2 regions of the Streptosporangium sp. NPDC002721 genome follow, and region 1 is predicted to be linked to the other one. Evidence: riboswitches for the same ligand, from Rfam matches in the RefSeq annotation. Region 1 holds a riboswitch; the other holds the start of a gene.

Region 1 (4,204 bases):
GACGCCGGTGACGTGCTCGCCGGCGATCAGCGCCAGCAGGCTCCGCGCGGCCTGCGCCCCGTAGTGGGGGATGTCCCGGCCGAGGGCGGTGAGGGCCGGTCGCACCACCTGGGAGAGGGGCGAGTCGTCCCACGCCACGAGGGACAGGTCCGCGGGCACCTCCAGCCGCATCTCCTGCGCGACCGAGAGCCCGGCGACGGCCATGATGTCGTTGTCGTAGACGATCGCCGTCGGCCGGTTCGCGGCGCTGACCAGCCGCCGCGTGGCCCGCGCGCCCTCCTCGCCGGTGTAGTCGGTGTGCACGATGGAGTGACCGTCCAGGCCGAGCCCGTCGCACGCGGCGGTGAAGGCCCGGTCGCGCAGGACGGTGTGCACCAGCGCGGGCAGCCCGGCGACCCTGGCGATCCTGCGGTGGCCGAGCGCGGCGAGATACTCCACCGTCTCCCGCACGGCCGCGCCGTCGTCGGACCAGACGGGGGCGAGCGAACCGGCTCCCGACGGATGGCCGATCACCACGGCCGGCAGGGCCAGCTCCTCGATCTCGGGGACGCGCGGGTCGTCGAAGCGCAGGTCGACCAGGATGACGCCGTCGACGCGGCCCTCCCCCCACCACCTGCGGTAGACCTCCGTCTCCTGCTGATGGTCGGCCACCACCTGCAGGAGCAGGGCGTAGGAGCGGGCCGACAGCTCGCTCTCGATGCCGCTGATCAACTCCATGAAGAACGGCTCCATCCCCAGCACCCGCGCCGGGCGGCACACGGTCAGGCCGACGGCGCGGGCCCGCGCCCCGTTGAGCGCGCGCGCGGCGCTGTTGGGCTGCCAGCCGATCTCCCTGGCGATGGCCTTGATGGTGTTCCTTCTCGCCTCCGACACGCCCGGGCGGTCGTTCAGCGCGTAGGAGACCGCGACCTTGGACACCCCCGCGCGACGAGCGATGTCGGCGATCGTCGGTCGCTTCACGAGACCCCCACCTGAACCGGTTATCCGACATGTTTCCGCCGCGTACTTTACTATGCCCGCCCCGATCCTTCATGATCCCCACGGCGACAGGCCACCCGCCGTGAGCAGCGGTCACGGCCGGACATCCACGCACCCGGCCACACCGGGAGCGACGGCCGCACCCGCTCCCCGGCGGCGGGCTCGCTTAACCACTTAATCCTCGCCCCGTGCCGCGACGTCGCCCGCACCCCGGCGGCACGCCGGCCCGCCGCGGCCGGTAACGTGCGGGAGGAGCACCGGGACGGGCCCACGGCGCCAGGACATCGGTGGAAGCACGGCGAAACAGGAGATCATGTCCCGTCCCGTCATCGGTGTCACCTGCTACGTCGAGCCCGCGCGCTTCACCGTCTGGGAGACGACCGCCGCCCTCCTGCCCTACGACTACGTCGACCACGTGGCCCGCGCGGGCGGGCAGCCGGTGATCCTGCCCCCGGCGGGCGACCCCGCGACGCTGGTGGAGCGCCTGGACGGGCTGATCCTGGCCGGCGGCGGGGACGTCGGCCCGGAGCGGTACGGCCAGGAGCCGCACGAGCGGACCGGCCACGTCCGGCCGTTCCGCGACGACGCGGAGCTGGGGCTGGTCCGGGCGGCGCTGGAGCGGGGCCTGCCCTTCCTGGGCGTCTGCCGGGGCATGCAGATCCTGAACGTCGCGCTGGGCGGCACCCTCCACCAGCACCTGCCCGACGTGGTCGGCCACCCGGGGCACGCCCCGGCCCCCGGCCGCTACGGCAGGATGCCGGTGTGGTTCGCCCCCGGCAGCCGGGTCTCGAAGATCTTCGGGACCGAGACCGTGGACGTGGCCCACTACCACCACCAGGCCCTCGACCGGCTCGCCGAGGGCCTGACCGTGACCGCCCACGCCGAGGACGGCGCGATCGAGGCCGTGGAGGTGGACGACCACCCCTTCGCCGTCGCCGTCCAGTGGCACCCCGAGACCGACGACGAGTCGGCCCTGTTCGAGGCGCTGGTCCGGCACTCCGCCCCCTGACCCCGCCCTGTTCGAGGCGCTGGTCCGGCACTCCGCCCCCTGACCCCGCCCCGGGACACCCCGGGCCTCGCGGGCGGAGGACCCGCAGGCCGCAGACGGCCTCCCCGATGGGCGCGGGGGATTTCGCTCGGCCCGTGCGGGCGGTTAGGCTGGCCGGTGACACCGATGAATCCCGTGCGGGAGAGCGTCCTGACACCCAGGCCAGGACCCCTGAAGGAGCAAGCCCTCCCCGCGAACCTCTCAAGGCAAAGGACCGTGCGGGTAGGTGCCTCTGGAAAGCAGGTCCCACGGCCTCGCCGAAGGTGAAAGTCCGGTAAAACCCGGATGAAACTCTCAGGCACCCACGACAGAGGGGGAGGATGCTCTCATCTGTCCCTTGTCTGAGGTGCGCACATGTCCCGACCTACGCCGCTGCGCGGCGTGCACGAGTCCCTCGGCGCGACGCTGACCGACTTCGCGGGCTGGCTGATGCCGCTCCGCTACGGCAGCGAGTCGGCCGAGCACAACGCGGTCCGCCAGGCGGCCGGCCTGTTCGACCTCTCCCACATGGGCGAGATCTTCGTGACCGGGCCGCAGGCCGCCGAGGCCCTCGACTACGCGCTGGTCGGGCACCTCTCCGCGCTGGAGCCCGGCCGTGCCCGCTACACGATGATCGTCGACGCCGAGGGCGGCGTGCTGGACGACCTGATCGTCTACCGCCTCGCCCCCGCCGAGTTCATGGTCGTCGCCAACGCCTCCAACTACCCGCGGGTGGCCGCCGAGCTGACCGGCCGCGCCAAGGACTTCGACGCCGCGGTGGACGACCGCTCCGAGCGGTACGCGCTGGTCGCGATCCAGGGCCCGCGCTCCGCGGAGATCCTGGGCACGCTCACCGACGCCGACCTCGACGGGCTCAAGTACTACGCCGGCCTGCCCGCCGTCGTCGCGGGCCGCGAGGCTCTCATCGCCCGTACCGGCTACACCGGCGAGGACGGCTTCGAGCTGTTCGTCGCCGCCGGGGACGCCGAGGCGATCTGGACCGCCCTCACCGAGGCGGGCGCGCCGCACGGCCTGATCCCCGCGGGCCTGTCCGCCCGCGACACCCTCCGCCTGGAGGCCGGGATGCCGCTGTACGGCAACGAGCTGTCGTCCGCGCTGACCCCGTTCGACGCCGGGCTGGGCCGTGTGGTGAGGTTTGACAAGCCGGGCGACTTCGTCGGCCGGGCCGCCCTCGAATCACGCGAGGACGTCCCGCCGTCCCGCCGCCTGGTCGGTCTGATCGCGACCGGCCGCAGGGTGCCCCGGCACGGGTATTCGGTGGTGGTCGCCGGTGACGGCACGGTCGTCGGCGAGGTCACCAGCGGGGCGCCCTCCCAGTCTCTGGGTAAGCCCATCGCGATGGCCTACGTGGACAACGGCCTGTCGTCAGGACTGGCCGTCGACATCAGGGGCAGCCACGAGCCGGTCGAGGTCGTCGCGCTGCCTTTCTACAGGAGGAAAAAATGAGCAGCATTCCCGAGGAACTGCACTACACCAAGGAACACGAGTGGATCTCCGGCATCGATGACGGCCTGACCCTCACCGTCGGGATCACCGCCTACGCCGCCGAGGCGCTGGGCGACGTGGTCTTCGTGCAGATCCTCCCCGAGGTCGGTTCGACGATCACCGCCGGTGACGCGGTCGGCGAGGTCGAGTCGACCAAGTCGGTGAGCGACATCTTCGCGCCGGTCTCCGGCGAGGTCGTCGAGGTCAACCAGGCCGTCGTGGACGACCCCTCGCTGGTCAACAACGACCCCTACGCCGACGGCTGGCTGTTCCGCGTACGCCTTGAGGGCTCCGCCGACGACCTGCTGTCGCCGGAGGAGTACGCCGCGCTCACCTCGGGTGAGTCCTAAGCCTCTCCCCCTCGCGTCACGGCCACGCGCGTCCGGAGGGCGCGCGTGGCCGTCCACGCTGGAAGGATTCAGATGACGATCAGCGTCTTCGATCTCTTCAAGATCGGAATCGGCCCGTCCAGCTCGCACACCGGCGGCCCGATGGCCGCCGCCCACAAGTTCGCCCGCGGCCTCCACCAGGACGGGCTGCTGGAGAAGACCGCCCGGGTGAGCGCCATTCTGTACGGCTCGCTGGGCCTGACCGGCAAGGGCCACGGCAGCGACAAGGCCGTGCTGCTCGGCCTGTCCGGGGAGAAGCCCGAGCTGGTCGACGTCGACACCGTCGACGAGCGGCTGGCCGCCA
Region 2 (4,204 bases), on a different contig from region 1:
GGCTCCGTTACATCCTCAGCGAGCAGCGTGACCGCTACCTGCCGCTACGCGTGATCAAGGATCATCTGGAGGCGGCCGACCGCGAGGAGCGGCCGGCCGCCCGGCCGCGTGCCGTCCCCGACGACGCTCCCCCCGAGGTCAGGCTCACCCGGGAGGAGCTGCTCGCCGCCGCCGAGCTCGACGAGGAGACCCTCGCCGAGCTGGAGGACTACGGCCTGCTGGCCGCCGTGGCCCGCTACTACGACGCCGAGGCGCTGGCCGTGGCCCGCAGCGTCGGGGCCCTGGCCGCCTTCGGCCTGCGGGCCCGCCACCTGAGGGCCGTCAAGGCCGCCGCGGAGCGCGAGGCCGGGCTGGTCGAGCAGGCCGTCGCCCCGCTCCTGCGCCGCCGCGGGCCCGGCGCCATCGACCAGGCCGACGAGACGGCGAGGGAGATCTCCGGCCTGCTGCTGGAATTGCACGCCTCTCTGCTGCGTTCCGGCGTTCGTGGGGCCCTGGGCCGGTGAGAACCTGACCAGGCACTCGTACCCCCACGAGTGTTACGTTGAACAAACCGGTCGGAATCCAGCGAAGACGGAGCAGCCCGTGTTGCAGATGGAGGTCGTGGGCGTTCGAGTAGAGATGCCCTCCAACCAGCCGATCGTCTTGCTGAAAGAGACACATGGGGAGCGTTACCTACCTATCTGGATCGGCATGACGGAAGCCACGGCGATAGCCATGGCCCAGGCCGAGGAACCACCACCCCGGCCGCTCACCCATGACCTGTTCCGCGACGTGCTCGATGGGCTGGGAGTCCGGCTGAGCACGGTCAACATCGTCGCCCTGCGCGACGGCATCTTCTTCGCGGACCTCGTGTTCTCCAACGGGGTCGAGGTGAGCGCGCGTCCCTCCGACTCGATCGCCTTGGCACTTCGCACCGGCGCACGTATCTTCGCGAGTGAGGACGTGGTCCGGGAGGCCGGGGTGATCATCCCCGACGACCAGGAGGACGAGGTGGAGAAGTTCAGGGAGTTCCTTGACACGATCACGCCCGAGGACTTCGGCCGCGCGGGGTAGGAATTTCGGTGCATTTACGCTTCACGACGCGCCGGGTGGGGTCGTTGACTGGACTTGGCCCCAGTCCTACGGTGCAAGTGAAACCCGCGGTCGTGCGTAAACCCCCAGATCAGGCCGTGGGATGAGAGAAAGCCGGAGGTCCGCGTGGCGGTCAGCAGCGGCGAGGGTAGAAACGCCGACCAGGATGACCCGGAACGGCGCCAGTCGGCACGTCAGCGCGCGGGTGAAGAGGGTCTGCTGTTCGACGGGCAACCGGTGAAGGTGCCCTCCGACATCGGATACCGGGGCCCCACGGCCTGTTCCGCGGCCGGCATCACCTACCGGCAGCTCGACTACTGGGCGCGCACCGGCCTGGTCGAGCCCACCGTCCGGGCCGCCCACGGTTCCGGCTCCCAGCGGCTGTACGGCTTTCGCGACATCCTGGTCCTCAAGGTCGTCAAGCGGCTCCTCGACACCGGCGTCTCCCTCCAGCAGATCCGCATCGCCGTGCAGCACCTGCGCGACAGGGGCGTCAACGACCTGGCCGGCATCACCCTCATGAGCGACGGGGTGAGCGTCTACGAGTGCACCTCGCCCGACGAGGTCATCGACCTGCTCCAGGGCGGGCAGGGAGTCTTCGGGATAGCCCTGGGACGGGTGTGGCAGGAGGTGGAGGGCTCCCTGGCCGATCTGCCCGGCGAACGCGCGGAGTCGAGCGAGGGCCCTTTAGGAGATCATCAGGCCGATGAGCTGGCCCGCCGTCGCAGAGCACGACGAACCGGGTAAACTCGGACTTGCCACTGACCCTGTGCGGGAGAGACCCCGACCGCGATCGGGGCGCCGAAGGAGCAACCTCCCCGGAATCTCTCAGGCACCCGGTACCGCACGGACGAGGCAACTCTGGAAAGCAGGCGCGCTCGCCAGGCGCGCCTCACCGACGGTGCAAGCCGCCTCATATGGGGCAGGTGAAGCTCTCAGGTCACGACCCGCGACGACGGTCGTGATGACAGAGGGGGAGACCAGGCATACGCCCGCGCCCAGCGCCGGTCTCCACCCCGTCCCGGGAGGCTCCACCAATGACCGACCTGTCATCGCTCAGCGAACTCGGCTCCCCCCCGTTCGCGACCCGCCACATAGGACCGGACGACGCCGGCCAGGCCCGCATGCTGGAGGCGGTCGGATTCGCCTCCGTCGCCGACCTGGTCGCGGTGGCCGTACCCGAGGCGATCCGCTCCTCCGGGCGGCTGAGCCTGCCCCCGGCGGCCGGGGAGTCCGAGACCCTCGCCGAGCTGCGCGTCCTCGCCGGGCGCAACACCGTGCTCACCTCGATGATCGGCCTGGGGTACCACGACACGATCACCCCGGGCGTCATCCGCCGCAACCTCCTGGAGAACCCGGGCTGGTACACCGCGTACACGCCCTACCAGCCGGAGATCTCCCAGGGCCGCCTGGAGGCCCTGATCAACTTCCAGACCGTCGTCTCCGACCTGACCGCCCTCGACGTGGCCGGGGCCTCCCTGCTGGACGAGGCCACCGCCGCCGCCGAGGCGATGACCCTGGCCCGCCGCGCGGGCCGCAGCCCCTCGAAGGTGTTCGTGGTGGACGCCGACGCGCTGCCGCAGACCAAGGCGGTGCTGCGCACCCGCGCCGAGCCGCTCGGCATCGAGCTGGTCGAGAGCGACTTCACCGCCGAGCTGCCCGAGTGCTTCGGGGTGCTCGTGCAGTACCCCGGCGCCAGCGGCAGGATCCGCGACTTCCGCGCGATCGCCGACGCCGCCCACGCGCGCGGCGCCCAGGTGGTCGCCGCCGCCGACCTGCTGGCCCTCACCGTCCTGGCCGCGCCCGGCGAGCTCGGCGCCGACATCGCGGTCGGCTCCTCCCAGCGCTTCGGCGTCCCCCTCGGCTTCGGCGGGCCGCACGCCGCCTACATGGCGGTCCGCGACGGCCTCCAGCGCCAGCTGCCGGGCCGCCTGGTGGGCGTCTCCCAGGACGCCGACCGGCGCCCCGCGTACCGGCTCGCGCTGCAGACCCGCGAGCAGCACATCCGCCGGGAGAAGGCCACCAGCAACATCTGCACCGCTCAGGTGCTGCTCGCCGTGATCGCCGGCATGTACGCCGTCTACCACGGTCCCGAGGGCCTGCGCAGGATCGGCCGGCGCACCCACCGGCACGCCGTCGTACTCGCCGAGGGCCTGCGCCAGGGCGGCGTGGAGGTGGTGCACGACACCTTCTTCGACACCGTGCTCGCCCGGGTGCCCGGCCGGGCCGGGGCGGTCGTCGCCGCGGCCCGCGACAACGGGGTGAACCTGCGCCTGGTCGACGCCGACCACGTGGGCGTCACCTGCGACGAGAGGACCGAGCTCCTGCACCTGGAGCAGGTCCTGGCCGCCTTCGAGGTGAGCGGCGCCGTGCTCGCCGACCTCGACGCCGCCGCGCACGACGCGCTGCCCGCCGCGCTGGCGCGCACCAGCGACTACCTGACCCACCCGGTCTTCCACAGCCACCGCTCCGAGACGGCCATGCTGCGCTACCTGCGCAGGCTCCAGGACAAGGACATCGCGCTCGACCGGTCGATGATCCCGCTGGGCTCCTGCACCATGAAGCTCAACGCGACCACCGAGATGGAGCCGATCACCTGGCCGGAGTTCGCCGGGCTGCACCCCTACGCGCCCGAGGACCAGGCCGCCGGCTACATCGAGCTGATCGGGGAGCTGGAGCGCTGGCTGGCCGAGGTCACCGGCTACGACGCCGTGTCGCTCCAGCCGAACGCCGGCTCCCAGGGCGAGTTCGCCGGGCTCCTGGCGATCCGCGCCTACCACACCGCGCGCGGGGACTCGGACCGCGACGTCTGCCTGATCCCCTCCTCCGCGCACGGCACCAACGCCGCGAGCGCCGTCATGGCGGGCATGCGGGTGGCGGTGGTCGCCTGTGACGACCAGGGCAACGTGGACGTCGACGACCTCGTCGCGAAGATCGACAAGCACCGCGAGCGGCTTGCCGCGATCATGGTGACCTACCCGTCCACGCACGGCGTGTACGAGGAGACGATCGTCCGGATCTGCGAGCTGGTGCACGAGGCCGGCGGGCAGGTCTACGTCGACGGCGCCAACCTCAACGCGCTGGTCGGCCTGGCCAGGCCGGGGGAGTTCGGGGCGGACGTCTCCCACCTGAA

What was found. Region 1 has a riboswitch for glycine ahead of gcvT (glycine cleavage system aminomethyltransferase GcvT). Riboswitches for the same ligand answer to the same signal wherever they lie in the genome.
Region 2: another riboswitch for glycine. It lies ahead of gcvP (aminomethyl-transferring glycine dehydrogenase); the one in region 1 lies ahead of gcvT (glycine cleavage system aminomethyltransferase GcvT).

The regions. Positions count from the first base shown of each region.
Region 1 covers NZ_JBIAQI010000039.1:60,125-64,328, forward strand. Annotated here, with positions in the region: gene ACFYWM_RS39625 (LacI family DNA-binding transcriptional regulator) at 1-960, opposite strand, end outside; gene ACFYWM_RS39630 (gamma-glutamyl-gamma-aminobutyrate hydrolase family protein) at 1,292-1,987, shown strand; glycine riboswitch at 2,155-2,253, shown strand; glycine riboswitch at 2,256-2,340, shown strand; gene gcvT (glycine cleavage system aminomethyltransferase GcvT) at 2,381-3,472, shown strand; gene gcvH (glycine cleavage system protein GcvH) at 3,469-3,861, shown strand; gene ACFYWM_RS39645 (L-serine ammonia-lyase) at 3,934-4,204, shown strand, end outside.
Region 2 covers NZ_JBIAQI010000005.1:343,477-347,680, reverse strand. Annotated here, with positions in the region: gene ACFYWM_RS09205 (MerR family transcriptional regulator) at 1-503, shown strand, start outside; gene ACFYWM_RS09200 (bifunctional nuclease family protein) at 583-1,053, shown strand; gene ACFYWM_RS09195 (MerR family transcriptional regulator) at 1,198-1,818, shown strand; glycine riboswitch at 1,834-1,926, shown strand; gene gcvP (aminomethyl-transferring glycine dehydrogenase) at 2,109-4,204, shown strand, end outside.